3 regions of the Clostridium chauvoei genome follow, and region 2 is predicted to be linked to each of the others. Evidence: riboswitches for the same ligand, from Rfam matches in the RefSeq annotation. Region 2 holds a riboswitch; each other region holds the start of a gene.
The links. Region 2 has a riboswitch for lysine ahead of BTM21_RS12945 (amino acid permease). Riboswitches for the same ligand answer to the same signal wherever they lie in the genome.
Positions count from the first base shown of each region.

Region 1: it holds a riboswitch for lysine, as region 2 does, so the genes downstream of both, lysA (diaminopimelate decarboxylase) here and BTM21_RS12945 (amino acid permease) in region 2, are expected to answer to the same signal.
Region 3: it holds a riboswitch for lysine, as region 2 does, so the genes downstream of both, BTM21_RS11860 (Na+/H+ antiporter NhaC family protein) here and BTM21_RS12945 (amino acid permease) in region 2, are expected to answer to the same signal.

Region 1 covers NZ_CP018624.1:2,565,897-2,576,317, forward strand. Annotated here, with positions in the region: gene BTM21_RS12115 (GNAT family N-acetyltransferase) at 1-98, shown strand, start outside; gene BTM21_RS12120 (IS256 family transposase) at 311-1,549, opposite strand; gene BTM21_RS12125 (HelD family protein) at 1,697-3,802, opposite strand; gene ftsH (ATP-dependent zinc metalloprotease FtsH) at 3,890-5,806, opposite strand; gene lepB (signal peptidase I) at 5,823-6,389, opposite strand; gene lepB (signal peptidase I) at 6,415-6,975, opposite strand; gene BTM21_RS12145 (DUF3006 domain-containing protein) at 6,978-7,193, opposite strand; partial or broken gene lysA (diaminopimelate decarboxylase) at 7,407-8,698, opposite strand; lysine riboswitch at 8,814-8,977, opposite strand; partial or broken gene BTM21_RS12155 (hydrolase) at 9,123-9,793, opposite strand; gene BTM21_RS12160 (DUF1576 domain-containing protein) at 10,010-10,421, shown strand, end outside.
Region 2 covers NZ_CP018624.1:2,761,919-2,772,339, forward strand. Annotated here, with positions in the region: rRNA gene BTM21_RS12930 (16S ribosomal RNA) at 1-1,193, opposite strand, end outside; gene BTM21_RS12935 (PTS sugar transporter subunit IIA) at 2,095-2,616, shown strand; gene BTM21_RS12940 (GNAT family N-acetyltransferase) at 2,738-3,673, opposite strand; lysine riboswitch at 3,915-4,083, shown strand; gene BTM21_RS12945 (amino acid permease) at 4,213-5,649, shown strand; gene BTM21_RS12950 (DUF4230 domain-containing protein) at 5,733-6,449, shown strand; gene bioA (adenosylmethionine--8-amino-7-oxononanoate transaminase) at 6,475-7,830, opposite strand; gene bioD (dethiobiotin synthase) at 7,843-8,544, opposite strand; gene bioB (biotin synthase BioB) at 8,544-9,503, opposite strand; partial or broken gene BTM21_RS12970 (biotin transporter BioY) at 9,521-10,077, opposite strand; gene BTM21_RS12975 (carbohydrate ABC transporter substrate-binding protein) at 10,237-10,421, opposite strand, start outside.
Region 3 covers NZ_CP018624.1:2,505,072-2,515,492, reverse strand. Annotated here, with positions in the region: gene BTM21_RS11895 (spore maturation protein) at 1-230, shown strand, start outside; gene BTM21_RS11890 (hypothetical protein) at 348-572, shown strand; gene BTM21_RS11885 (Crp/Fnr family transcriptional regulator) at 572-1,243, shown strand; gene hcp (hydroxylamine reductase) at 1,360-3,000, shown strand; gene BTM21_RS11875 (dicarboxylate/amino acid:cation symporter) at 3,076-4,287, opposite strand; gene BTM21_RS11870 (ACT domain-containing protein) at 4,555-4,995, shown strand; gene BTM21_RS11865 (aminopeptidase P family protein) at 5,015-6,271, shown strand; lysine riboswitch at 6,400-6,575, shown strand; gene BTM21_RS11860 (Na+/H+ antiporter NhaC family protein) at 6,742-8,481, shown strand; partial or broken gene BTM21_RS11855 (aminopeptidase P family protein) at 8,616-10,381, shown strand; gene BTM21_RS11850 (FUSC family protein) at 10,416-10,421, opposite strand, start outside.

The DNA of each region.
Region 1 (10,421 bases), 200 kb from region 2:
TTGATTTAATGGTATGGTCTTTTAATAATAACGCTCTAAATTTCTATAATGAAATAGGAATGAAAGCGCAAAGATATATTTTAGAAAAAGAACTCTAGATGTCTATAAAAAGGAGCTGCGTACTAATTATTTAGAGAGAATAGATAATTCTGTGTAATTATCATTTTTATTATTTTAACATTACTGGAAATTTTCATTTCCAGTAATATTTTTTTATATTTAAGAAATACTAATAATGTTTCTTATTACCTTTTTTAGTATTTCAAAAAAATCTAATAGTATGCATATAATTTATAAAAAGTACAAGCTTTTAAGCTAATTCATCTTTTAATTGATCTTCAAATATTATTGATAGCTCCGCTAGCGTAGCACCCCAATTATGTATAGGTTGAGTCCATTTTTCTAGTATCTCCATTGTTGCTAAGTAAACACACTTATTTAAAGATTCATCAGTTGGGAATATGACTCTAACTTTAGTGAATTTACGTATTTGACGATTAAAACCCTCTAAGATATTTGTAGTATAAATCATCTTTCTTATAGTTGGAGAGAAGTCAAAAAATGTTGAAAGGTTACTCCAATTGTTATACCAGGAATCTATTACTATTCCATATTTATCTCCCCATCTCTCCTTTAAATTATCTAGCTGTGCTAACGCAAGTTCCTCTGTTGTAGCCTTATAAACCTCCTTCAAATCTTTCATAAATGCTTTTTTATCTTTTGAAGCTATGTATTTTATTGAATTTCTTATTTGATGAACAATACATGTTTGAATATTTACTGATGGAAATACTGTTTTTATAGCTTGTGGAAGACCTTTTAATCCATCCATACAAGCAATTAAAATTTCTTTTACACCTCTATTTTTTAAATCATTGCAAATTCCTAACCAGAATTTAGCACCTTCTGCTTCATCAACCCATATACCTAAAATATCTTTATATCCTTCCATAGTGTATCCTAAGCATATATAGACAGCCTTGTTAACTATCTTTCCATTACTTCTAACTTTAAAGTACATAGCATCTAAATAAACTATTGGATATATTTTATCTAATACTCTATTTTGCCATTCGGCGGCGCTAGCAAGCACTTTATCAGTTATTTTAGATACCATCGATGGTGATATAGTTATTCCATATAAGTCTTCAATTTCAGCCTGAATATCAGATGTTGACATACCTTTAGCATATAAAGATATAATCTTTTTATCTAACTCAGTACACACAGTTTCATATTTTTTTATAATTTGTGGCTCAAATTCAGCATTTCTATCACGGGGTACGTCTATGTCGACGTCACCGAAGGAACTTCTTAAATTCTTGCGACTATAACCATTCCTGTAGTTCTTCTTAGTTTGATCAACTGCTTCTACACGTTCATATTTATTTCTTCCTAGATGTTCTTCCATTTCACCTTCTAATATATTTTCAAGGACATCTTTAACTAATCTTTGTATTAATCCGTTTTTACCCATTACATCATCGATTGTTTTACATCTTTTAATTTCCTCATTGTAATCAAAGTTGGTATCAATTTTTCTTGTCATAATAATTCCTCCTAATTTATATAGTATATTATTCCAAAACTTCCAACTGTTAATACAAAAAAACAGTAGATAGTTTTATTTTTACACAAAACTATCTACTGTCTCTATATACACATGAAATAATACTTTTTTACTTATTACATAATTTTATTTACTTTCAACTTTAACTACAGATAATCTATGTAAAGCTCTTGTACACATAATATATTTTATTAAATCATCTGTGTTGTCATCAAAATCTACTACTATAACACCATCAAATTCAAGCCCTTTTGCAAAATATGAAGGTATAAGCACCTTTCCACCTCTATATATAACATCTTCAGTATCAAAAGCTAAAATATTTATACGAGACTTTAATTCTGGTGCTATTTTATTAAGTTCATTTTTATCTTTAGTTATAACTGCAATATTTTCAAAATTCTCTTCTTGATAATCTTCTAATAAGTTTAATATAACTTCTATTAGACCTTCTTTGTCACTTGCAGGTACTGAAGTTTCTAAAACATCAAATTCCCCTTTTCTAACAAATGGTACTATTGCATTTTCATCTAGAATCTTATTAGCATACTCCATTATTTGGAATGTTGATCTATAACTTTTATTAAGTTCAAATAAGTTAACAAACCCTCCAAAGAATTCCTTCAATCTAAGCATTGCTGGAACTTCTTCTGCTTTAACAAGTCTTTGATTAGTATCCCCTACAACTGTATAGCTTCTACATCCTGTTAATTCTTTTAAAACTAAAAATTGTAAATAGTTATAATCTTGAGCTTCATCTATAACTATATGTTTAATTTCATTCTTTACCTTTTTACCATCAAGCTTAATCATTAAATATAATATTCCTGGTAAATCTAAATATGATAAAACATCTTTACAATTAAGTTCTTTATATATATCAACTACGCTATCATTATCTATCCAAGCTTCTAATCTAGCTCTAGCATTCATGACTTCTCTAACAACTTCTCTTACAGCTATTCTTCTTTGGAATTCTATATTATTTTCTTCTATTAATAATTCTTCTGGTGTAAGACTAGCTAATTTTTCCTTAGTAGCTTTATTTATTTCTCTTACTCTTTCATCTCTTTTATCTTTTATTTTAGAAATTAATATTCTCTTTATCTTTTGACCTCTTCTAAATAAAGGCATATATTTATAATGCTTATTAAATAGTTCATCTATTTCTTCTAATCCAACAATCTCTTCATTTTCAAACTTAATTGCTTCTGGTTTAAAATATTCATTTTCAAAGATTCCAATATTAAAATCTAAGAATTCTATAAATTCCTTTGATGATTTATATCTTATTTCTTCTATAGCTTCTTTATTATTTTTAAGAACTTCTTCTAAATAAGCAGTTAAACCTACAACTGGCTCTTTTAAATCAATTTCCTTATAAGCAAATGATAAGAAGGTTTCATTTATAACTGCTGTTTCCCCAAGAGTTGGTAAAACTTCTGATATATAATCCATAAATATATCATTTGGTCCTAATATAAGTACCTTATCTGTTAGTTGTTCTCTATAATTATATAAAAGATATGCTATTCTATGTAAAGCTATTGTAGTTTTTCCGGATCCTGCTACTCCATTTACAACAACAACTTTATTTCTTTCTGCTCTTATTATTTCATCTTGTTCTTTTTGTATAGTCATAACTATATCTCTAAGTTTTTCTCCAGAATTTGATGAAAGTACCATTTGAAGAATTTCATCTTGAACATTCATATCTGAATCAAAAAAACCTTGTAACTTAGCTTTTTTAACCATAAGTTGTCTTCTATTAATTATATCAACAGGAACTTCACCACTTGGTGCCTTATAACTTGTTTTACCTGTCATACCCTTATAAAATAATGATGCAACTGGCGCTCTCCAATCTACTATTTTAGGTTCATAACTGCCTTCTGGTGTTAATCCATATCTTCCTATATAAGATATTTCACTAATACCATCATCTATAAAAGATACCTTTCCAAAGTATGGCGATTCTTTAAGCTTTGTAAATTCACCAAGTCTTCTATCTATAGTTTTATATGATTCCTCTTTAACATATCTTTCATGGTCAAAGTATTCTATTAATTTATCTTCATCATCTTTATATTCTTCAAGAAATTTCTTTCTGTAATCAAGAATATAATCTACTATAGCTTTTCTCTTTTCAACATAATTTAATATCTCTGTATTTAAAGCTTCTAAAGTTTCCTCTAGGTTTTGTTCTTCTTTTAAAAATTCTATTCTATCCAATAGGTATTTCTCCTTTTATAAATAAATTTTCAATAAACAATAGACAATGGAGTATCTTTTCCATTGTCCATATAAATTGTCCTTCTATTATTCTATATCTTTTATATCATCTTTTGCAATTTCTATTTCTTTATTTTCTTCTATCTTTTTATCTTTGATTTTTCTAAGCTCTGGATGCTTTTTAAATATAAACTCCATAAACTCATCACCAAAAATAGTTTCTTTGTCTAGTAAGTATTCTGAAATCTCGTCTAATAAATCTCTATTATCATTTAATAATTTTCTTGCATTCTTATGGCAAGTTTTAATTATTGATAATATTTCCTCATCTACTAAAGTTGATGTTTGATCACTACACTCTCTTACAGCTCTGCCATCTAAATATCTGTTTTGTACTGTTTCTAAAGCCATCATATCAAACTTTTCAGTCATACCATAAACAGTAACTATACTCTTAGCTGTTTTTGTAGCTCTTTCTATATCATTTGATGCTCCTGTTGAAATCAAGTTAAATACTTCCTCTTCTGCTGCTCTACCACCTAACATTACTGTTATTTGATTTAAAAGCTCATCTTTAGATACTAAGTATTTTTCTTCTTCAGGTAATTGCATTGTATATCCTAATGCCCCCATAGTTCTTGGAACTATTGTTATTTTATGAACAGGATCTGCTCCTTCTAACATAGCTGCAACTAAAGCATGCCCTACTTCATGGAAGGCTACTATTCTCTTTTCTAATGGTGATAAAATTCTATCTTTCTTTTCTTTACCTGCAATTATAACTTCTACAGCTTCTCTTAAATCTTCTTGATTAACAGAATCTCTACCTTGTTTAACAGCTCTTAATGCGGCTTCATTTACCATGTTTGCAAGGTCTGCACCTACTGCTCCTGGAGTTGATTTTGCTATTTCTTCTAGATTTACACTTTCATCAAATTTTACATCCTTTGAATGAACCTCTAATATAGCTATTCTTCCTTTTAAATCAGGTCTATCTACTATAACTCTTCTATCAAATCTACCTGGTCTTAAAAGAGCTTTATCTAATATTTCTGGTCTATTAGTAGCTCCTAATATAACTATTGCCTTTGATGAATCAAACCCATCCATTTGTGTTAATAATTGATTTAAAGTCTGTTCTCTTTCATCATTTGTTTGTAATTGTGCATCTCTACTCTTACCTATAGAATCAATTTCATCTATAAATATTATACATGGAGCATTTTTTTCTGCTTCTTGGAATAAATCTCTTACTTTAGCAGCTCCCATACCAGCAAACATTTCAACAAAGTTTGATCCTGATATTGAGAAAAATGGTACTTTTGCTTCTCCTGCAACTGCTTTTGCAAGTAATGTCTTACCTGTTCCTGGAGGTCCTACTAATAAAGCTCCCTTAGGTAACTTAGCTCCTATTTGAGTATATTTTTCTTTATTATTTAAGTAGTCTATTATTTCCTTTAAAGATTCCTTTGCTTCATCCTGCCCTGCAACATCGTTAAAAGTTATCTTTATATCATTTTCTCCATAAACTTTAGCATTACTCTTACCTAAGCCCATCATAGGGCCTCCACCCATCTTTTTACCCATCTTACTCATTAAAAATCTAAACATAAAGAATATTAAGACTGGAGTAAGCACATAAAGAAAAATGAAATCTGCAATAAAATTATTTTCTATAGGTTTAGCTCTAAACTCTATTCCAGCATCACCTAATATTTTTACAAGCTCTGGATCATTTACATTACCTGTATATAAAACTTTATTTTTTAATTTTTGCCCTTCATTTTCTTTAGGAATTATTTTAAGTTCGTTTGATGATATTACTACTTCTTTAATCTCTTTATTTTCAATCATAGATAAAAACTTATTATAGCTTATCTCTTCTGTAGTCATCATATTTTTAGTTGAACTAAAAGCATACATAAATAAGAATGCTATAACTACATACAAAATCATCTGCTTTCTTTTTTTCTTTTTATTATCTTCAGTATTGTTATCCATCATAATACTAACTCTCCATTTATTTTATACTTCCTATACTTGGAATAGGATATATTCTAAACTTTACTATACCTATTATTTTTTTACCATCTATATAGGTGTTTTTCCATCGCCTTGAATCTAATGATATAGGTCTATTATCTCCTAAAAAGAAATATTTATCTTCTGGAACAGTATAACTACCTATAAAATCATCTTTAGATTGTACATAATCTTCTTCTAAATATTCTCCATTTATATATACATCTCCACTACTAATAGATATGTAATCTCCTGGTAATCCTATTAGCCTCTTTACCATATATTCTCCTTTTTCTTCTGAAAAGAATACTACTAAATCTCCTCTTTCTAAAAGATCTAGCTTATATAGTCTGTTTACTAATACAATATCACCAATATTTAATGTTGGTACCATAGAAGAAGTAGGTACTCTTGCTTTAAAAAATATAAATTTATTTACTAGTATCGCTATTAATAATGATATTCCAATTATTTTTACATAATCTTTTGTACTACTTGATTTTTTTCCTTCTTGTAAATTTTCTTCTGATAGTTTATTTAGAAGTTCTTGGAATTTTTCAAGCATTATTAGTATCTTTTCCTTTCTACGACTATTTAATTCTTCCTATCTCATCGAATGGATATACTTTCACTTGTGCCTTACCTTTTATATCTTGGCCATCTATATAAGGGTTAATCCAATATCTTGAATCTTTTGACCAAAGTCTATTATCTCCTAAAAAGAAATACTTTCCTTCTGGAACTTTATATTCTCCATTAAAATTATCATGTGCTCCTATATAATTTTCTACTAAAACTTCTCCATTTACTGAAACTGATCCATTTACAATTTTAATTTCATCCCCTGGAAGTCCTATAAGTCTTTTGATTAAATCTTCTTGCAATTCTTCTGAATAAAATACTATTATATCTCCTCGCTTTAACTTATCTAGATTATATACTCTACTTACAAATAATCTATCATCTACATTTAGAGTTGGAACCATTGATTCAGAAGGTATATAAGCTTTAAATATTACATATTTATTTATAGCTAAAGCTAATAAAACTGCTACAATTATTGGTATTCCCCATTCATAAAAGAAACCTTTTGTTGGTATTCCTCTTTCATCCAAAAAGGCTTTTATTTTACTTACTTTTTCTTCATTCATTACTACTCCCACATACCTTTCATCATATTTTTAATATATTCTCTTCTATTTTTAGTTAAAACATCATCTACTTTAAATCGGTCTCCCTTTTTTACTAATATATCGCCTTCATTAAATTTACCATCAATTAAATCTTTTTTTATGTTAATGAAATCTCCAAGTTCTGTTTCTAAAACTGCATATTCTCCTTCTATTCTGTCTATAGTAAAATTATTCATATCTTATTGGCATTAATGCCTCTCACCTCTTTTTAATTTCTCATATTCTAGTATAACATAATTATTTTAATTATTGACTAATATAAATACAAAACCTATATAATTAATAAGCTATTTGTTAATTATAAATTTATTATACTATAAAAAAATAATAGTATATGTAAACGCACTACATATACTACTATTTTCAAATAAATTAATATCTAATTTTAATTAAATCTCTGATGATACTAACTCTTCATAAGTTTGTCTTTTTGATACTATCTTTGCTTCTCCATCTTTTACAAATACTACTGCTGGTCTTAAATTTTTATTATAATTATTTGCCATAGAGAATCCATATGCTCCTGTTGACATTACAGCCAATATGTCGCCACTACAAATATTAGGTAGCTTAATATCTTTTATTAATATATCTCCGGATTCACAACACTTTCCTGCTATAGTAACTGTCTCATTAATTGAATCATTTATTTTATTTGCTAAAACTGCTTCGTATTTTGCTTGATATAAAGCAGGTCTTATATTATCTGTCATTCCCCCATCTACTGCTACATATTTTCTTATTCCTTGAACTTCCTTTATTGAACCTACTTTATATAATGTAGTTCCTGCATTAGCAACTATTGATCTTCCTGGTTCTATTGTTAAAATAGGTTTATTTAAAGATAATTCTTTGCATACTTTATTTACTCTTTCTAATATGACATTACAATATTCTGATGTTTCCTTAGGTTTATCTCCTTCTGAATAATATATTCCAAAACCACCACTAAATCTAATTCTTGTATTGTGTGTCCTGTTTCTTGTCTTATATCATCTATAAATTTAAGCATTATTTCAGCAGCATCTCCAAAAGGTTCTGTATCAAATATTTGTGAACCTATATGACAGTGAAGTCCAACTAAATCTATATTATCAAAAGATAAAGCTATCTTTACTGCATTCATAATATTATCTGCAATAGGTGCAAATCCAAACTTTGAATCTAGTTGCCCAGTTTTTATATAATCATGAGTATGAGCTTCTATTCCTGGAGTTAATCTTAAATATATTTTTTGTACTTTATTATACTTATTAGCTATTTCATTTACTTTTTCCATTTCCCATAGGTTATCAACTATAAACCTACCAACTCCAAGCTTCACTCCTAAGTCTATTTCTTCTAAAGTTTTATTGTTTCCATGAAAATAGATATTTTCTAAAGGATATCCTGCCTTATGTGCAGTATATAACTCTCCACCAGATACTACATCTAAGCAAAGCCCTTCTTCTTTTATTAACTTACACATTCCTACTGTTAAGAAAGCTTTCCCTGCATAAGCTACTCTATTTCCATCTTCTTTACATTTAAAACTTTTAACATACCCTCTACAAATATCTCTTATAAGTTTTTCATCCATTACATATAATGGTGTACCATAATCTTTAGCTAATTTTGTAGCTTTAATACCACCTATACATAATTCATTTTCTTTGATTTCCATTGCCCCAAATAACTTCATAATTTACCTCCATATTATTTAATTGACCAAAATAAAAAACCACCGTAATAACGATGGTAGATTTTCACAATATAAATGGTAGCTATAATTATGGTACCCATAATTTCATAAAATGATTTTTCGTAGCTCTCCACTTACGTGACAGTGATACACATATTATATGTATCCCCAGAAATAAACTTTGCTTTTTTATTTCTTCGGCTATTAATCCTTTCGTCATGTTTCTTCGCTTGCCAGCTCTTCATAACTACTATTATTAACAGCTCCTCTACCTAATAATCTTAAATATATTATTTTAAAAGTCCTAAAACTATGTATATTATTAAAAATAGTTTGTTTTTAATAAAATTTATAGTTCATTAATATTATTATACACATTTTACAAAATTATGCTATATATTTTCAGAATTTTTTAAATTTTATTTCATCCTCTATATTTATCCATAAGACTACTCATTATATCTCCTGTTACTGGTGGAGTATATGTTATTGCATTTGCTCCTGCTTCTATTGTTTCTAATATAGAGCTTTCTGTTGGTCCACCTGTAGCCATAATAGGGAAGTCTGGAAACTCTTCTCTTATTTTTCTAACTATTTTTGCAGTATTCTTTCCTCCAGATACATTTAAAATAGTAGCTCCTGATTCTATTCTATCTCTTATATTTTCGCATTCTGAAACTACTGTAACTATTACAGGTATATCTATAGTTTCTCTTATTTTTTTACTATATTATTTGCAGTTGGTGCATTTATAACTACCCCCATAGCCCCTTTAAATTCAGCATCCAAAGCAAGATTCACAACTCTTTTTCCTTGAGTTATTCCACCACCTACTCCACAAAATATAGGTACATCTGCAGCCATAACTAAAGCTTGCGTTATAAGTGGCTGAGGAGTAAATGGATAAACTGCAATTATTGCATCTGCATTTGTATTTCTTATAATGGCAACATCTGTAGTAAATAATAAAGACTTTATTCTTTTACCAAATATCTTTATTCCACTACACTCTCTAATACAAGTTGGTACTTCAATAACATGACTTCTTAAAGTACCTTTTATTTCTGGAACAAGTTTTACTTTTTTTACCCCCATGAATATTCCTCCTATTGATTCTTTAATTATATATCCCAATTAATATCTATCTAATAATTTTTTAGTTTATTATATTATACTCTTTTATTAATAAATTGAAATACTAAAAAATCTTTTATTGTTTAAACTATATTTTTATGACTTTTTACCTAGTTATAATATATAATTAGCTTATGTAAACTATAATTAATAATACATAATTTCGAGGTGATTTTAATGTTAACAAAGAGAAAACTATATCCTCCCTATACTGTATTAATAATAATGTATGTCTTTTTTATTGTTTTTGCTTTTACTATAGATTCTCCTAAAGAGATTTTATCTGGATTAAAAACAATATTATTTACACCTGATATCTTAATAACAGATTATATAGAAATTGGTGGAATTGGAGCAACCTTTGTAAATGCTGCTCTTACAAGTCTTGTTTCTATATTAATTTTAGTTATTATAGGTATAAAACCTAATGGTTCTACTATTATGGCTTTATATCTTATGACTGGTTTTTCTTTTTTTGGAAAAAATATATTAAATATTTGGCCTATTATGATAGGTGTATATTTATTTTCTAAATATCAAAAGGAACCTTTTTTAAATTATACTCTTGTAGCTTTACTTGCAACATCAC
Region 2 (10,421 bases):
TAGACATAAGGGGCATGATGATTTGACGTCATCCCCACCTTCCTCCCGGTTAACCCGGGCAGTCTCGCTAGAGTGCTCAAATAAATGGTAGCAACTAACAATAAGGGTTGCGCTCGTTGCGGGACTTAACCCAACATCTCACGACACGAGCTGACGACAACCATGCACCACCTGTCATCCTGTCTCCGAAGAGACTTCCTCGATTAAGAGTAATGCAGGAGATGTCAAGTCTAGGTAAGGTTCTTCGCGTTGCTTCGAATTAAACCACATGCTCCGCTGCTTGTGCGGGCCCCCGTCAATTCCTTTGAGTTTTAATCTTGCGACCGTACTCCCCAGGCGGGATACTTAATGTGTTAACGGCGGCACGGAAGGAGTTGATACCTCCCACACCTAGTATCCATCGTTTACGGCGTGGACTACCAGGGTATCTAATCCTGTTTGCTCCCCACGCTTTCGAGCCTCAGCGTCAGTTACAGTCCAGAGAGTCGCCTTCGCCACTGGTGTTCTTCCTAATCTCTACGCATTTCACCGCTACACTAGGAATTCCACTCTCCTCTCCTGCACTCTAGACTTCCAGTTTGAAATGCAGCACCCAAGTTGAGCCCGGGTATTTCACATCTCACTTAAAAGTCCGCCTACGCTCCCTTTACGCCCAGTAAATCCGGACAACGCTCGCCACCTACGTATTACCGCGGCTGCTGGCACGTAGTTAGCCGTGGCTTCCTCCTCAGGTACCGTCATTATCGTCCCTGAAGACAGAGCTTTACGATCCGAAAACCTTCATCACTCACGCGGCGTTGCTGCATCAGGGTTTCCCCCATTGTGCAATATTCCCCACTGCTGCCTCCCGTAGGAGTCTGGGCCGTGTCTCAGTCCCAATGTGGCCGATCACCCTCTCAGGTCGGCTACGCATCGTCGCCTTGGTGAGCCGTTACCTCACCAACTAGCTAATGCGCCGCGGGCCCATCTTGTAGCGGATTGCTCCTTTAATTACTGCTCCATGCGAAGCTGCAATATTATGCGGTATTAATCTTCCTTTCGGAAGGCTATTCCCCTCTACAAGGCAGGTTGCCCACGTGTTACTCACCCGTCCGCCGCTAGGTTTGTTCCCGAAGGAACTCTCCTCGCTCGACTTGCATGTGTTAGGCACGCCGCCAGCGTTCGTCCTGAGCCAGGATCAAACTCTCACTAAAAAGTTTAATCTGTGCTCAAATTACTTTGAGTCTTTGTTTTAAGACTTTCAAAAGAATTGCTGGTTATTACTTAACTTTTATTCTGTTCAATTTTCAAAGACCATTTTCTTCATCGCCCTCAAGCGACTTCTTAATAATAACATTTCTGTCGAAGTTTGTCAACAAGTTTTTAAAACTTTTTTTCAAATCTTCTTTCGTCGTTTTGATGTTTTGCATCAGCGACGTGTTTTATCTTAACATAATAATTATACTTAATTCTAATATATACATCTATTTAGGTAAATTATCTTTATATATATCATTATTTCTTTTGTTTTCTAACTTTACCTTATGTTGATACGCCTGGCAAAGTATCCTTTAACTTGTCTTATTATGCTGTATTTTATCTTATTTATAATGTATGTTATAGGCTTATTTACCTATATTAATAATTCTATTTATTTAAAGAACTCCCCCTAAGCAACTTTTTAAGAACTCAAATATTCTATTAAAGATATCTATCAGTATATAAAGATATAAAATAAAAAAAGCTAGAAAGAATACGCCTGTCTTTCTAGCTTTTTTTAATACGCCAATTTAAATCTCTTTTTACTATGATTTGATTATATTATTTTATAGATTGTTTGTCAACGATTTCAGTAAAAGTTTTTTATTTTTTTATATATTTTATTGACATTAAGAAATATATCTATATATAATGTTTGTATACGATGTTACTGTTAAATCAGGCATAAGTTCTTTAGTGAACTTATGCCATTTTTTATTTTTCATACTTTAATGTATGTAACCACCACCATTTATGTATACTACTTAATATAGTATTAATACGTATGTTTTATTACAGTAATATAAAAAAATAACATTATGAAAGGAAGTGGATTCCTGTTTTTCAGGATATACTATGTTTGATTTTTTAAAAAAGATATTTAAATCAGAAGCAACTGAACAAGAAAATGTAGCTTCAAAACCATCATCACTTATTGCGCCTGTTTCAGGGCAAGCAATTCCTTTATCTGAAGTACCAGATCAAGTTTTTGCTGAAAAATTAGCTGGAGATGGAATAGGTATAATAGCTGAAGGAGATACAGTTGTTGCTCCTGCAGATGGAGAATTAACTTTAGTCTTTAAGACAAAGCATGCTTTCGCAATGACTTTAGATAATGGATTAGAATTATTAGTTCACATTGGTTTAGAAACTGTTTCTTTAAATGGAGAAGGTTTTGAACAACTTGTTGAGCAAGGTACTAGAGTTAAAGCTGGTACACCAATAATGAAAATAGACACTAACTTCATAGCAAGTAAAGGATTATCCCTTGCTACACCAGTTTTAATAACAAATGTAGATGCTACTAAATCAATTACTCCAGTTGCTACTGGAAAAGTTGTTGCAGGTGAAACTACAGTTATTAACTTTGAAGTTTAATATATAGTTTTACAATTTATTGCTTAAATAAAAAAGAGCTATGTCAAAAAGAATTAAATTCTTCTTGATATAGCTCTTTTTTATATATTATTTTAGATTTATACTACCTACAAGCTTATTATTAATCTTCTAATATTTTATATAAAGTTAAATGATCTCTCCAACTTCCATTTATATATAGATATTTTTCATTTATTCCTATTTCTTTAAATCCACACCCCAAAAGTACACCTTTAGATCTTTCATTATCTACTAATACCGAAGCCTCAACTCTATGTAGCTCTAATTCATTCTTTGCATAATCTAAAATAAGTCTTACAGCCTCTTTCATATATCCTTTACCCTGATAATCCTTATCTATAGAATATCCTAAAATAGCACTTTTGAAAATTCCATATACTATATTAGATACTTTTGCCTTACCTATTAATTTATCATCTATATATATTCCCAAATCATAACCTGTACCACTCATCAATTGTCTGTAGCTTTCAATTAATATATCTCTTTGCATTTCATATGTATAAAAACTTGCATCTCTACTAGGTTCATACGGACTTAAATGATCTTTATTTCTTATATAATAATCTAACAATTCATCAGCACTCTCTGGAGTTAGATTTCTAATTTCTATATTTTCTCCCTTTAATCTAATAATTGATGTAATCATAAAATTATTATAATCATTTCTGTTTATCCCAAAACTAAGTTCATCTACAAAATGACCGTTAATAAAAAGATTGTCTGAAAATATTCCTTCTAACACAAACCCTAAATCTATAAATACTTTAAAATTTGCATTTTCATTAACTATAAAATTAGCTTTGTGTACACTTGAATCCTTAAATATCGCTCTTAATATACTTTTAATGGTTTCATTTAATAAATCAGAATCATTATATCTATAAAATTTTAACTTTACATCACATCTTTTATTGTCTTTATCTAATTCTAAAATCGTAAATCTTCCAATAACTATTCTATTTTTATCCCTAATAATATAATCACTAAGTGTGCCTTTTACTAAATCTATATTTACTTCTTTAACTTCACTCATAATAAATTCTCCTAAGGCTATTTTAAACTTTATTATAATTATTATAACGATAAATGTAGTTTATACACAATATAAAAATTATAGAGTTTATAAAATGAAAATTTAATACTATCGATATTTTGAATAATATGCTTATATTTTATTCTTAATGCCTATTTATGCCCTAAATTCACCATAAATGGCCTTTCATCAAAATTGACTATTTCTTTTTATTGATTAATAATAATGCCATTAAATGAATAACTGAGATAGAGGTGCAAAACTTATCAGTAGCATTATGGAGGTAAGCTCAATGAAGTAATGTGAAAGGATTTTTTGCCGAAGTGTACGGGTAAAGCTTTAATACCGTATCACTGGTATTTCATATAACATATGTAATACTGTCACATTTGTGGAGCGCTATCATTCTTAGTATATGGATAATATATTTATTTTATATGCCCTGAGTATAGTTCTTAGGGCATTTTTTATTTTTTAAGTCAAATTAGTCTTCACTTAGTTAAACATTTATGTATTATACGATCAATGGAGGACTTGATATGGATTCAGTAAATAATTGTAATGGAGAATTAAAAAAAGGATTAAAATCTAGACACCTTAGTATGATTGCTATAGGCGGCTCTATAGGTACAGGTATATTTCTTGCTATGGGTGATACAATTCATCAAGCAGGTGCTGGTGGTGCATTAATTGCTTATTGCTTAATTGGTATAATGGTATATTTCTTAATTAGTAGCCTAGGTGAAATGGCAACATTTATGCCAGTTTCCGGTTCATTTGGTACATATGCAACAGAGTTTATCGACCCAGCTGTAGGCTTTGCACTTGGTTGGAACTATTGGTTTAACTGGGCAATAACAATTGCCGCTGAACTTGTTGCTTCATCTTTAATAATGAAATTTTGGTTCCCTAACATACCTGGTATAATATGGAGCGTTTTATTATTATCAATAATAGTTATGTTAAATCTATTATCAACAAAAGCTTATGGTGAATCTGAGTTTTGGTTTGCTAGTATAAAGGTTTGTACAGTTATAGTATTCTTAATAATCGGTGTTTTAAATATCTTTGGTATAATGAATGGACATGCTGTTGGACTTTCGAACTTTAAATCTGGTGGTGCATTTGTTGGAGGATTTAAGTCTATCTTTATGGTATTCCTATTAGCAGGTTTTTCATTTCAAGGTACAGAATTAGTAGGTATCGCAGCTGGAGAAAGTGAAAATCCTGAAACTTCAATACCTAAAGCTGTAAATAGTGTCTTTTGGAGAATATTACTTTTTTATGTAGGTACTATAATAGTAATTGGGGCGTTAATTCCTATAGCTGAAGTAGGTGTTCAAGAAAGTGCTTTCACTCTTGTATTTGAAAAGGCTGGTATAGCTGGAGCTGCTTCTATTATGAATGCTGTAATATTAAGCTCAGTATTATCTGCAGGTAATTCAGGAATGTACGCTTCAAGTAGAATGCTTTATTCAATGGCAAAAGAAGGTATGGCTCCTAAAATCTTTGAAAAAGTAACTTCTAAAGGAGTTCCTGCAAATGCTGTCATCGCAACTACAGTTATTGCATCAGCTTGTTTTTTAACTGGACTATATGCTGAAGATACTGTTTATGTATGGTTAGTTGGTGCATCTGGGTTAGTAGGCTTTATAGCTTGGATGGGGATAGCCCTTTGTCATTATAGATTTAGAAAAGCCTGCGAGGTTCAAAATTTTGATTTAAATAAATTACCTTATAAATCAAAATTCTTCCCATATGGCCCTATAATAGCATTAGTATTATGTACTATAGTAATTTTAGGACAAGGTCTTTCATTTATATCTTCAACAGGAATTGATTGGATGGGTCTTTGTTCATCATATATTGGAATTCCATTATTTGTAGTTTTATTTATAAGCTATAAGATAAAACACAAAACTAAAGTTGTTGATTTAAAAAATGTAGATTTAATGAAATATGCAATAAAGAAATAAACTTTAAAAATCCTTCTAGATATATCTAGGAGGATTTTTTTGTAATAAATATATCTATCTTTTCATATATTTAAGTACGTTCTATGAATTTATGCAAGGAGGGATTTTTTATTTTTATACCAAACTTTTTTAAGGGTAAGAAAAAGAAATCAAAACTACATTTTAAAATCTCTTTTATTCTTCCTCTTATCTTTATTATTATAGGCATATTCCTTGGATATAAAATTTTTACTAAACCTAAAACACCACCAAAACAGTGGACATTAACTGAAAATGAAAATAAAAATGTAAAATTTTTAACCGAAGAAAGTTTAGTAAAGGAAATTAGAGATGTAAATAAAATTATCCCATTAGAAATAGAGCTTTCTGAAACTATTGTTGTTGATAAAAGTTGGGGAGATTTTGAAGTCTTTAAAAAGATAAAAAGAATTAAATTCTTCGCTAATTGCTCTTATGCTGTAGATCTATCAGCTATTGAAAATAAAGATATAACTATCAATAAATTTAAAAATGAAATAACACTATCTCTTCCTAAGCCTAAAGTTTTTAGTGTGGATATTGATGAAGATAAAACTATTTATGAAGAATCCTCTAATGGACTACTTAGATTTGGAGATATAAAATTAACTTCTGAAGAATTCGGTGTAATTCAAATGGAAGTAGCTAAAACTTTTGAATCTAAAATGAATGACCCAGAAATATATAATAAAGCAGTATCTAATACAACAATAGTATTAGAAAAAGTTCTTAACCAGATTGCTAATAACGAAATGAAAGTAACCATAAACTTTAAAGATTAAAAAGGATTAAGGAAGTTACTCTTCCTTAGTCCTTTAAAAATTTAATCATATATTTATTTAAACTTTCTTTGCAGACTTTAACCATTTCTCTCATTTCTTTTTCTTCTATTATATATGGTGGATTAAAATATATACAATTTGCTATAGGTCTTAATATTACTCCTTTTTTAAGAGCAATTTTATATATTTCATATCCAACCCTTTTTTCGCTGTTAAAGGGTTCTTTACTTTCCTTATCTTGTACTAGCTCTATTGCATTTATTAATCCTATATTTCTGATTTCACCTATAAGAGGATGACCTTCTAGCTCATCTATTAATATATCATTTAACATCTTGCCTTTTTTATTTATCATATCTAAAACATTGTCTTCTTCGAAAATCTTTAGAACTTCCAATGCAATTGCACAGCCCATAGCATTTCCTGAATAAGTGTGCGAATGTAAAAATGCTTTATACTCACTATAGTCCCCATAAAATGCATTATATAATTTCTTAGAAGTCATAACTACAGACATAGGCATATACCCTGCTGTTAACCCCTTTGATAAACACATAATATCAGGACTTATTTCAGCATGCTCACACGCAAACATTTTACCTGTTCTTCCGTATCCAACGGCTATTTCATCTGCTATTAAATTAATATCATACTTATCACATAACTCTCTTAACTTTTTTAAGTATTTCGTGGAATAAATCTTCATTCCCGCTGCCCCTTGTACTATTGGCTCTACTATAATTGCTGAAACCTCTTCATTATTACCTTCTATTAATAATCTCATATGTTCAAAACATTCTGCATCGCAACTACTTCTAATTTCCCCATATGGACATCTATAGCAGTTTGGACCTTTTACTCTATACGTATCAATCATTAATGGTTTATATACTTTATTATATATATCTAAATCCCCTACTGATAATGCTCCTAAGGTCTCCCCATGATACGCATCTGTAATAGCAACAAACTTTTGCTTTTTAAATTTTCCTATTTGCTGATGATAATGAAAACTCATTTTTAAAGCTATTTCTACTGCTGCTGAACCATTGTCTGCAAAAAACACCTTTTGTAATCTATCTGGAGTAATGTTTACTAACCTTTCGCTAAGCTCTATCGCTGGTACATTAGAAAAGTTTGCAAAAATAACATGTTCTATCTTATCTATTTGAGCTTTAATTGCGTTATTGATTCTTTCATTAGCGTGTCCAAACAAATTGCACCACCAAGAACTGATAGCATCTAAATATCTATTTCCGTATATATCATAAAGATAAACACCTTCTCCTCTTTCAATAACCATTGGTTTAAGTTCTTCATAATCCTTCATTTGAGAACAAGGATGCCAAATATATTTTAAATCCTTATCTACTAAATTCATAAATTCTCCCTATTAATCATTTAATAAACTTATCAACATATCAAAATTTATTAAACTATCCACATCTATTTTTTCTTTTTCCACAAAAGGAATAGTTAATATCCTATCTATTCCTGTTAAAACCCTTATAGTCTCTTTATTATCTTTGTGAATAATATTTTGTGGATTATATTCATTTAATATTATTCCTTTAACCTTTATGCCTATGGATTCTAAATATTTAATAGTTAAAGTAGTATGATTTATAGTTCCTAGTCCTGCTCTTGCAACAACTATTGTAGATAAACCTAAATACTTTATAATATCTTCTAATAAAATAGTTTCTTCATCATTTATCTTTATTGGACATATTGCCCCTCCACTACCTTCAACTATTAACAATTCATATTTATTTTTCATCTTTTGATAGTCAGCTTTTATTTTTTCAATACTTATATCAACACCTTTAACTCTAGCTGCCAAATGGGGTGAGTAAGCATTTTCTAATGTATATGAAACTAAATTATCATAAGTTTCCTTTAATCCTGATACCATACAAACATCTTTAGCATCTCCAGGTATTAATTTATTACCTTCTTTTAATGCTCCACTTAATGCTCCCTTAAAATATCCTGCATCTACTCCGTTATCTCTAAGTGTTTTAACTATTAAAGATGTAACAAAAGTCTTTCCTACATCGGTGTCTGTCCCTGTTATAAATATTGATTTTTCCATTATTTCACCTTCAATCCTAAAGCTTTAATCATCTTTCTATCATCACAAATTTTATTACCACAAGTAGTTAATAAATTTCCTGTAATTGTTGCATTAGCTCCTGCTTTAAAAGCCTTATCCCCATTATTATTTAAAAGACTTCTCCCAGCTGCTAATCTTATATTGGCTTTAGGATTTATAAACCTAAACACAGCTATGGTTCTAAGTATTTCTTCTTCACTTAAAGCTTCTTGTTTTTCTAAAGGCGTTCCCTTAATTGCCATAAGTGCATTTACTGGAATAGACAATACTTCTAATTTCCTTAATTCTATCGCCATATCAATTCTATCTTCTCTACTTTCTCCAAGGCCTATTATTCCACCGGAGCAAATCTCTAATCCTACTTTTTTAGCCTCTTTAATTGTATTTACTCTTTCATCATAACTATGAGTTGTACATATCTTTTTATAATACCCTCTTGAAGTTTCTAAATTATGATGATATCTTTTAACTCCAACCTCAGTAAGTTTTGCTAGAGAATCTTCATTTAAAATTCCATGAGATGCACATAAACTTATATTGCATTCATCATTTAATCTTTTGTAATACCCTACTACCGACTTAAAATCTTCCCCAACTAAGCCTTTACCTGAAGTTACTATAGAAAATCTATCTACGCCCTCTTTTTCATTTTCCTTCGCTTGAGCTTTTATTTCTTCATAGGATAATAGTTTATATTCCGTTACTCCAGTTTTAAAGTGAATTGATTGAGCACAGTATGAACAATCCTCAGAACACTTTCCACTTTTTCCGTTTATTATTGAACATAAGTCTATCTTACTTCCAGCTAACTTTTCTCTTATTGTATCTGCTGATTTATATAAAACTTCTGCTGGTTCATTATATAATTTTAAAGCTTCTTCTTTAGTTACTTCATAACCACTTAAAACTCTCTTCATTAACTCACTGCAATATCCCATTTCTATTCCCCCTAAAATTAACTTGCATATCCTAACTTTCTTAGTAGTGGTACAACTCTAACTCCAACTATTGAAATAATTAAAGTTAATAATAAATCACTTGCTAAACAAGCTATTACCCCAACACTAATTACTTTCCATGCACTCATTACTTGACCTAAATAGAAATTGTAAATTATATACATATGAATACATCCAAATAAATATACAGCCCCAAGACCTACTAAACATGACATAAAAATGTTTTTAGTAGTTATCTCTTTTATTTCCTCGGAAATACGCCCTATAATATATGCTGCTACTATAAAACCTATTAAGTAACCAAATGTAGGTTGAAATATATATTGTGGCCCTCCCCTCTAGTAAAAACAGGTACTCCTACAAGTCCTATTCCAACATAAAGCACTTGTGCTAACATCCCTCTTTTAGATCCTAATAATATTGCACCTAATGCACAAAAGAAATATTGTAATGTAAATGGTACTATTGGCAATGGTATTGTAATAAATGCTCCAATTGCAGTAAGTGCAGCAAACATAGCAATTAAAACTAAATCTCTTGTTTTTAAATTCATAAATATCCCTCCAATGTATTTTGATTATCAAACTATATTTAGATAATATAGTTATTTTTTGCTATTGTCAACCACTTTATTTGCTTAAAGTTTACAATCCTTAAGTTAAATATAAAAAAAGGTGTGATAAAATTTATCACACCTAATTAACAATTTTCACTATTTAATTATAGCTGCTCTTAACTTGTCACTAGCTTCTTGTAGTGCTTTTTGCCAATCTGCAACTGTCTTTTCTCCAGTCATTATTGAATCTACTGTTCCAGTGTAAATATCACCAAAAGTTACACCTTCAACTGGTTCAGTTGCTGCAAATCCACCCATAACTGGCTTAGCTCCGTTTTCGT
Region 3 (10,421 bases), 260 kb from region 2:
GTGCAATGGGAATACTTACAGATATTTTAAAAACATATGGGCCAGATACTAATATAGGATTTATAGCATCAGTAATTATGGGAACAACAGAAACGATATTTTACACTATAACAGTTTATTTTGGAGCAGTACAGATTAGGAAAATAAGACATACTATATGGGCATCTTTATTTGCTGAAATAACAGCAATAATAGCAGCAATATTTTTAGTTGGAACGTTAATATTATAATTTCTTTTAAATAATACGTCTAATAAATAAAAAAATTACAAAAGGTAATAATTTTGTAACTGTTTGATAATAATTACATTATATAATAAAAATATAAAATAATTGGAGGTATTAAAAGTGAGAGAAAATATTGATATGTTATATCTATCAGATGAGGAAATTAAGAAAATGGCCATAAATTTAGCATATGGAATTGGTTTAGGAGTATTTATAGGCATTTTTATTGATAATGTTCTATTGGGATTTTCTTTAGGTGGAGTTATATCAATTTTAGTTTCACTTTCAGTATGTTTTATTAGAAAAATTTTAACATATAACTTAAAGAAAAAAGAGGTAAACTAATGGATAAAGAAACTCTAAATATTCTAAAAGATAATAGTATTTTTAGGGGAATGAGTATAGAGCAAATAGTAAACTTTACTGAAAAAAGCAACTGTAAGTTAAATACTTATGGTAAAAATGACATTATAGCAGTAGAACAATCAAACTGTGATAGCATAGGATTAATAATAGAAGGTGTTATAGAGATACAGAATATATATGAAAATGGAAGTAGTTTAACTATACAAAGATTTTCAAGAGGAGATGTTTTTGGAGAAGCTTTAGTTTTTTCAGAAAATCATAAATATCCAGCCACAATAATCTCCTCAACTAAAAGCAAAGTGCTTTTCATCTCTAAAGAAAGCATTGTAGAGTCTTGTTTTAGAGATTTAAATTTTTTAAATAATTTTATGTGTTTATTAAGTGAAAAGATTATTATGTTAAATAATAAAATACGAAATACATCTTTAAAAAGTATAAGGCAAAAAGTATGTAATTTTATATTAGAACAATACAAAAAACAAGATAATCTTACTATTAATTTAAATATAAATAAAAAAGAATTAGCAGAAATGTTAGGAATACCAAGACCTTCTTTATCTAGAGAACTTATAAAATTAAAGAATGAAGAGATAATAGAATTAAGTAAAGGACAAATAAATATTTTAAATTTAGATGAAATAAAAATATAATGTGCAAATAATTTATACATTTTTAAATATCGGTAACAAATGTTACCGATTTATTTTATTCAAATATATATAATAAACCCATGATGTTACTTAAAACTATCAAGGGGGAATTAATTATGGATAAAAAAATGTTTTGTTTTCAATGTCAAGAAGCTGCAGGATGTACAGGATGCACAATAAAAGGTGTGTGTGGAAAAACACCTGAACTAGCAGGATTACAAGATTTATTAATATATGTAACAAAAGGATTATCAGAAGTTTTGATAAGAGCAAGAATGGAAGGTATAGAAATTGTATCTGAAATTAATCATTTAGTTACAATGAATCTTTTTACAACAATAACAAATGCAAATTTTGATAATGATATATTTTATAATAGAATAAGAACGACTTTAAAAGAAAAAGATTCTTTATTATCTCAATTAAAAAATAAAGAAAGCTTAAATGGTGCAGCTACATGGACTGCAAAAACTAATAAAGAATTTGAAGTGAAATCAAAAACCATAGGGGTACTAAGTACTACAAATGAAGATATTAGAAGTTTAAGAGAGCTTATAACTTATGGATTAAAAGGATTATCAGCATATTTAAAACATGCAAATGCTTTAGGTTATGATTCAGAAGAAATATCAATATTTATGCAAGAAGCTTTAGCAAAAACAATGGATGATTCAATAACTATTGATGAGTATATAGCATTAACTTTAGAAACAGGAAAAGTTGGTGTAGATGGAATGGCTTTGTTAGATAAAGCTAATACAGAAACTTATGGTCATCCAGAAGCTACTAAAGTAAATATAGGAGTTGGAAAGAATCCTGGAATTTTAGTATCAGGGCATGATTTAAAAGATTTAGAACAACTACTAGAACAAACACAAGGCACAGGCGTAGATGTTTATACTCACTCAGAAATGCTACCAGCTCATTATTATCCTGCATTTAAAAAGTATTCAAATTTTGTAGGGAATTATGGTAATGCATGGTGGAAACAAAAAGAGGAATTTGAAAGCTTTAATGGACCTATATTAATGACAACTAATTGTATAGTTCCACCTAAAGATTCATATAAAGAAAGATTATTTACAACAGGTGCATCAGGATACGAGGGGTGTACTCATATAAATGTAGATGACAATGGCAAAAAAGATTTTACAGAAATAATAGAAATGGCTAAAAAGTGTAATGCTCCAAAAGAAATAGAAACAGGAGAAATAATAGGTGGATTTGCACATAATCAGGTTATGGCTGTAGCAGACAAAGTTGTAGAAGGTGTAAAAAGTGGTGCTATAAAGAAATTCTTTGTAATGGCAGGTTGTGATGGTAGAGCTAAATCAAGAGACTATTATACTGACTTTGCAAAGGCTTTACCTAAGGACACTATCATTTTAACAGCGGGATGTGCAAAATATAAATATAATAAATTACCTTTAGGAGATATAGCAGGAATTCCTAGAGTATTAGATGCTGGTCAATGTAATGATTCATATTCACTAGCATTAATAGCATTAAAGTTAAAAGAAGTATTTGGACTAGAGGATATAAATGAATTACCTATTGCATTTAATATTGCATGGTATGAACAAAAGGCAGTAATAGTATTGTTATCACTATTATACCTTGGAGTAAAAAATATTCATTTAGGACCAACTTTACCAGCATTTCTTTCACCTAATGTAGCAAATGTATTAATCGAGAACTTTGGAATAGGTGGAATAAGTAATGTAGAAGATGATATAAAGATGTTTATGGAAATGTAATTTATAATTAAAAATAGCTAAGGTAATTAAATAATCGCCTTAGCTATTTTTATATTTATGGGAAGAAAACTAACACTAATTTGTAGATTCTAAGTTGTCATCAGCATCACTTTTCTTTATATCTAAACCTAATTTATTTTTTAATGAATCAACAATAATAGCAATTGCATTATCTCCTGATACGTTACAAGCAGTTCCAAAGCTATCTTGAGTTATATATAAAGCAATCATTAAAGCTATTTGAGCTTCTGAGAAGCCTAAAACACTTTGTAGTACTCCAAGAGCAGCCATTACTGCACCACCAGGAACACCAGGAGCTGCAACCATAGTAACACCTAGCATAGCTATAAAACTCATCATTTGACTAGGGTTTGGATTCATATTATTAAGAAGCATTACTGCTATTGCACAACATGTAAGAGTTATTGTACTACCAGATAAGTGGATAGTTGCACCTAAAGGAACAACAAACTCTCTTACTTCCTTTGAAACCTTATTTTTTTCAGCACATTGTAAATTTACAGGTATTGTAGCAGCTGAACTTTGAGTTCCTAAAGCTGTTAAATAACCAGGGATTTGATTTTTTAATAATGAAATAGCATTCTTTTTACCAGCAATACCTGCTAATAAAAATTGAATAAACATTATTGTAAAATGTAAAGCAATTATTACTAAGAATACCTTCCAAAATACAGATAATACATTTTTAACTTCTCCTGCAAATGTCATATTTGCAAATATACCCATGATGTGGATAGGAAGTAAAGGAATTATTAAGTTTTTAATTGTTAGTTCTACTATTTGTTGGAATTCACTAGCCATATTATAAAGTGATCTTCCTTTTATAGCTGATATTCCAAGTCCTAATAAGAAAGCTAAAATTAAAGCTGTCATAACAGACATAATAGGTGGAATATCTATTGTAAATAAAGCTTTAACTAACTTTTCTTCTGGGTTAACAGCATTATTTAATGTACCTGATGTGTGTATAAATAATGGGAAAAACTTTGAAGATACAAAGTAAGCAAGTAAACCAGCAATTAAAGTTGATGCATAAGCAATTAAAGTAGTTAAGCCAAGCATCTTTCCAGCACCTTTTCCTAAATCAGCAATTCCACAAACTACAAATCCAACTATAATTAAAGGAATCATAAAGCCTAAGAAACTACCAAATATTGAATTGAAGGTAGCTAAAACACCTACAATAACCTTAGGACAGAAAGATCCTATAATGATACCCAATATTATTGATAAAATTAATTTTGGTATAAGTCCAAATTTTTTCATATAAAATGTCCCCCTTTAATATGATTTTTATAATTTAAAGGTAGTATATCAGAAAAAAAAGATTAAAAAAGTACTAATCGTAATAAAGAGATTAATGGAGAGAATTAAAGAAAAATAAAGAGAGCGACAAAAAAATATTGTTTAGATAGGCAAAATAGGCTATATTTTACCTAAAACAAGTTATATAATTGTTTATAATAAAACAAATCTTCCGAAATGTTTATCTGGGGCAACCATATAGTAAACTAATGTAAGGATGGTGTTGGTATGGCGAGTGAAAAATATTATATAGTAAGTGACAAAGTATTACCGGAAGCATTTAAGAAAGTAATAGAAGTTAAAGAATTATTATTTACAGGAAAAGCAAAAGATATTAGCGATGCAGTTAAGCAAACAGGTATAAGTAGAAGTACTTATTATAAATATAAAGATGACATTTTTCCTATGTCAGAAGGAATACATAGTAAAAAGATAACATTAGTAGTATTATTATCCCATGAAGCGGGAACTTTATCTAAAGTGTTAGATTGTATAGCTTTCAATAAGGGGAATATATTAACAATAAATCAAGATATACCTATTAATATGGCTGCGAATGTAACTATAACATTAGATATTTCTAATATGAAAAAAGATCTAAAGCATTTAGTAAATGTTCTAAGAGGACTCCCTAATGTTGTTAGCGTAAAACTTTTAGCTATGGAATAAATATAAGGAAGTGACAGTATTGAACAAAGAATTCTATAAAAGAAATAGACAAAACGTTTTCAAGGAGATTAAGGATAATTCTGTTGTTATATTATTTGCGGGTAATGCACCTAAGAAAACTGCGGATGAAAAATATCCTTTTACTCCAAATAGAAATTTTTATTATCTAACAGGAATAGATGAGGAAGATCATATATTACTAATGAGTAAGGTAAATGGGGAAATGAAATCTTGTTTATTCATAAAAGAGATAGATCCAATACTAGAAAAGTGGCACGGAAAATCTATAAGAAAAGAAGAAGCCTTTGAAGTAACAGGAGTAGATGATGTAGATTATTTAGGTAATTTTAAAGGGGCATTACATAAAATAATTACATCAAGGGAAGAATTTAATATATATTTAGATTTAGAAAAGGACAGCTATGATTCACAAGAAACCCTTGCAGAGAGTATTTCCAGGGAAATATTATTAAAATACCCACAAGTAAATATTAAAAATATTTATAGAATTATAGGGAAATTTAGATTAGTAAAGTCACAAGAAGAAATAGAAGAAATTCAAAAGGCTATAGATATAACAATTGAGGGTGTAGAAACTCTTATGAAAAAATGCAAAGCAGGAATGAAAGAATATGAATTAGAAGCATATTTTGATTTTATATGTAAAACTAAAGGTGCAAAAGACTTTGCATTTAAAACTATTGCAGCAACTGGTAAGAATGCAGCAGTATTACATTATGTAGATAATGATTCAGAATTAAAAATGGAAGATCTAATTTTATTTGATTTAGGGGCACAATATAATTATTATAATGGGGATATATCAAGAACTTTTCCTGTTAGTGGTAAATTTACAGAAAGACAAAAAGCAGTATATAATGCTGTTTTAAGAGTAAATGAAAGAGTTATTCAAGCTATGAAACCAGGAGTTAGCTTTATAGAATTAAATAAGCAATCAAAAAAGTGGATTGCAAAAGAGTGTATTGAGCTTGGATTAATTGATAAGGAAGAAGATGTATCAAAATATTATTACCATAGCATAGGACATAGTTTGGGAATGGATACTCATGATATAGAGTTAAATAATAGAGATGTTATATTTGAAGCTGGAATGGTATATACAGTTGAACCAGGTATTTATATAGAGGAAGAATCAATAGGAATTAGAATAGAAGATGATGTGTTAATAACAGAAGATGGATGTAAAGTTTTAACTGAAAATATGATTAAATCTGTAGAAGATATAGAAGAATTTATGTTAAATAAAAATGATTAAATACAATTTTCTTAAAAATAGATATGTAATATTGAGAAATAAATAAGAATATTTTAATTTTTCGAAAAATACTATTGCAATAGTTAAAAGATGCTTGTATAATCTAATTAAATTAAAAAGTGAATAACGGCAAGGGTAGAGGCGCGATATTTAAGAGTACCATTGATGAGGTAAGCACAATGATTCAATGGAAAAGGAAATGTCGCCGAAGTATATAACTGATGCTTTAAGGTTATATATCTGGGGTTGTATAAAATATATGCAACACTGTCACAAATTGTATTTGTGGAGAGCTATCATTTAAGGATTTTTTTAATATATTATTTTAAGAAGTATATTAGAGCCTTGAGTGAAAACTCAAGGCTCTTTTTTTGTAGCATAGTAGGTAAAATAAGAATTAATATTCAGTACTAAGCATTAAAGCTGCCCTTTAAGTATTCACAAAAGATATTAAAAGGGGGATTCTAATCATGAAAAACAACAGAAATTTTAGAATTTTATTTATGACTATATTGATGTTAGTATTATCAACATCTGTAGTTTTTGCATCAGAAGTTGATGCAGCAACAACTAATGCAAGTCATTATGGTATTTTAACATTGATACCACCATTAGTAGCTATAATATTAGCTTTCTTAACAAAGAACGTAGTAATATCACTATTTATAGGTATTTTATCAGGAAGTTTTCTTATTAAACTTATAGATCATTCATTTTTTGGTGCACTAATACAATCATTTTTAGATTTTGTATCAAGAGCTTTAAATTCATTAGCAGATCCTTGGAATGCAGGGATTATACTTCAAGTTTTAGTTATAGGAGGAGTTATTCATCTAGTAGCTAAAATGGGAGGAGCTAAAGCTGTAGCAGAAGCGTTAGCAAGAAAGGCAAAAACAGCTAAAAGTACTCAATTAGTAACGTTATTATTAGGACTTGTAGTATTTTTTGATGATTACGCAAACTCATTAATAGTTGGACCTATAATGAAGCCAGTAGCAGATAAAATGAAAATATCAAGAGAAAGATTAGCATTCATTATAGATGCTACAGCAGCACCAATAGCAGGGCTTGCAATTATATCTACATGGATAGGACTTGAAGTTGGTTTAATAAATGATGCTTTCACAAATGGTATTGGTCAACAAGTAGATGCTTTTGGAGTGTTTTTCCAAACTATTCCGTATAGATTCTACAACATATTAATAATATTCTTTGTATTTGTTACTTCAATATTATTAAAAGATTTTGGACCAATGTACAAAGCAGAAATAGAAGCTAGAAGAAGAGATTTACATTTAGTAAAAAAGGAAGTAGCAGCAGATAACAATAGAGAAATTGAGGATTCGGAATTACAACCTAAAGAAGGTATAAAATTAAGTGTTTGGAATGCGATAATACCAATAGGTACTCTAGTGGTTACAGCATTAATTTGCTTCTACTTTAGTGGATATTCATCAATAGTGGGTGGTGAAGATGTAGCACTTCAACAATTAATGAGCAATTCACCACTTTCATTTACAGCTATACAACAAGCTTTTAGTAATGCAGATGCATCTGTTGCATTATTCCAATCAGCATTAATTGCAAGTATAGTTACTATAATTATGGGTGTTGCAAAGAAGATATTTACTTTATCAGAAGCTATAGACACTTGGGTAGATGGAATGAAGCCATTAATTATAACAGGTGTAATATTAATACTTGCATGGTCATTAAGTTCAGTAATTAAAGAGTTAGGTACAGCAAAATACTTAGTATCATTATTATCAGGTTCATTACCATATTTCTTATTACCAAGTTTAATATTTATACTTGGAGCGGTAATATCCTTTGCTACAGGAACAGCATATGGAACAATGGGAATATTAATGCCATTAGCTATTCCGCTAGCATTTTCCATAAACCCAGATATGGGATATGTAATAGTAAGTACAAGTGCTGTATTAACAGGAGCGATATTTGGAGATCATTGCTCGCCAATATCAGATACAACAATTTTATCTTCTATGGGATCAGGTTGTAATCATATAGCTCATGTTAAAACTCAAATGCCATATGCCTTATTTGTTGCAGTAATTACTATAGTGTTTGGATATATACCAGCAGGATTTGGTTTAGCATGGTATATAGTATTACCAATATCTTTACTTGCGATTTATATTGGAGTTCAAATATTAGGTAAGAAGCCAGATAGTGCAGTACAAGAATAAAATTAAAAATAGAATTTTAAGAAGAACTAGACTAGATTTCTAGTTCTTTTTTTATAAAATTAAAATAAAAACAGTTGAATAATTGGAATATGTTGTATAATTTATATAGGTGTAAATAGAAGGGAGAAAAGTAAATGAGTAATATTAGTAGTTTAAGAGAAATAATGAAAAATAAAAAAATTGACCACTATATAATTCCAAGTAGTGATCCACATCAAAGTGAATATGTATCAGAATATTATAAGGGAAGAGCATATGTTTCAGGATTTACAGGTTCAGCAGGAACTGTTGTAATATCATTAGATAATGCAAACTTGTGGACTGATGGAAGATATTTTATACAAGCAGCTAAGGAACTAGACGATAGTGGAATTAAGTTAATGAAAATGAGAACACCAGGATATCCTACTATTGAAGAGTGGATATCTGAAAATGTTAAAGCTGGAGAAATATTAGGATTTGATGGAAGATGTTATTCAGTAAATCAATATAAAGATTTACTTTCTATAGCTAAAAAAATGGATTTGAAATAAAAATGGAAGATGATTTATTAGAAATTATTTGGGTTGATAGACCAGCTTTACCTAGTGAAAAGATATTCTTACATGATATTAAATTTGCAGGAAAAAGTGCAAGTGATAAGCTTAAAGAAGTAAGAGAAAATATGAAAAAGTTAAACGTAGAAAATTATATAATTTCATCCTTAGATGATATAGCTTGGCTATTCAATATAAGAGGAAATGATATAAAGTTTAACCCTGTATTTCTTTCATATGCATTAATTACAATGAATACAGCAAAGCTTTATATAGATATTAATAAAGTAGAAGATAAAGTAATAGATGAGTTGAAAAAACAAGGAGTAGAAATATTAGATTATGACTTTATATACGAAGATGTACAGAATATAAGAGAAAATACACTAATAGATCCAACTAAAGTTAATGCAAAGATATATTCTAATATAAACAAAGATGTAAATATAATAGAAAGCTTAAATATAACAACAAAATTAAAAGCTATAAAAAATGAAGTTGAAATAGAAAATTTAGAAATATGTCAAGTAAGAGATGGCGTAGCTATGGTTAAATTTATAAAATGGTTAAAGGAAACTGTAGGTAAAGAAGTAGTTACGGAAATTTCAGCAAGTGAAAAATTAAGAGAGTTTAGATCAAAAGGTGATAACTTTAAAGGTGAAAGTTTTGGAACTATAGCAGGATATAAGGATCATGCAGCCATGATGCATTATTCAGCAAATGAAAAGAGTAAGTATGAGTTAAAGCCAGAAGGAATGTTTCTTGTAGATTCAGGTGGACAATATCTTGATGGAACTACTGATATAACAAGAACTTTTGTATTAGGAAGTTTAACAGAAGAGGAAAAAAGAGATTTTACTTTGGTACTTAAAGGGCATATAAACCTATTAACTGCAAAATTTCTAAAAGGAACAACTGGAATAAACTTAGATATTTTAGCAAGAAGACCTTTATGGGACTATGGAATTGACTATAAATGTGGAACAGGTCATGGAGTAGGATTTTTCTTAAATGTTCATGAAGGACCACAAGGATTTAGACAGGAGGGAAACACGACTGTTTTAGAACCAGGTATGATAATAACAAATGAACCAGGGATTTATAAAGAAGGAAAACATGGAATTAGAACAGAAAATACTCTATTAGTAGTTAAAGATATGATAAGTGAAGACTCAGGAGAATTTTATAGCTTTAAGACAATATCATATTGTCCTATAGATTTAGATGGGGTAGAGGTAAGTTTATTAACAAAACAAGAAAAAGACTGGTTAAATGAATATCATAATATTGTATTTAAAAAGCTAAGCCCTTATTTAAACGAAAGCGAAAAGTCATTCTTAGAACATGAAACAAGAAGTATATAGATAAAAAGAGATAGAAAATTTCTATCTCTTTTTATTAAGC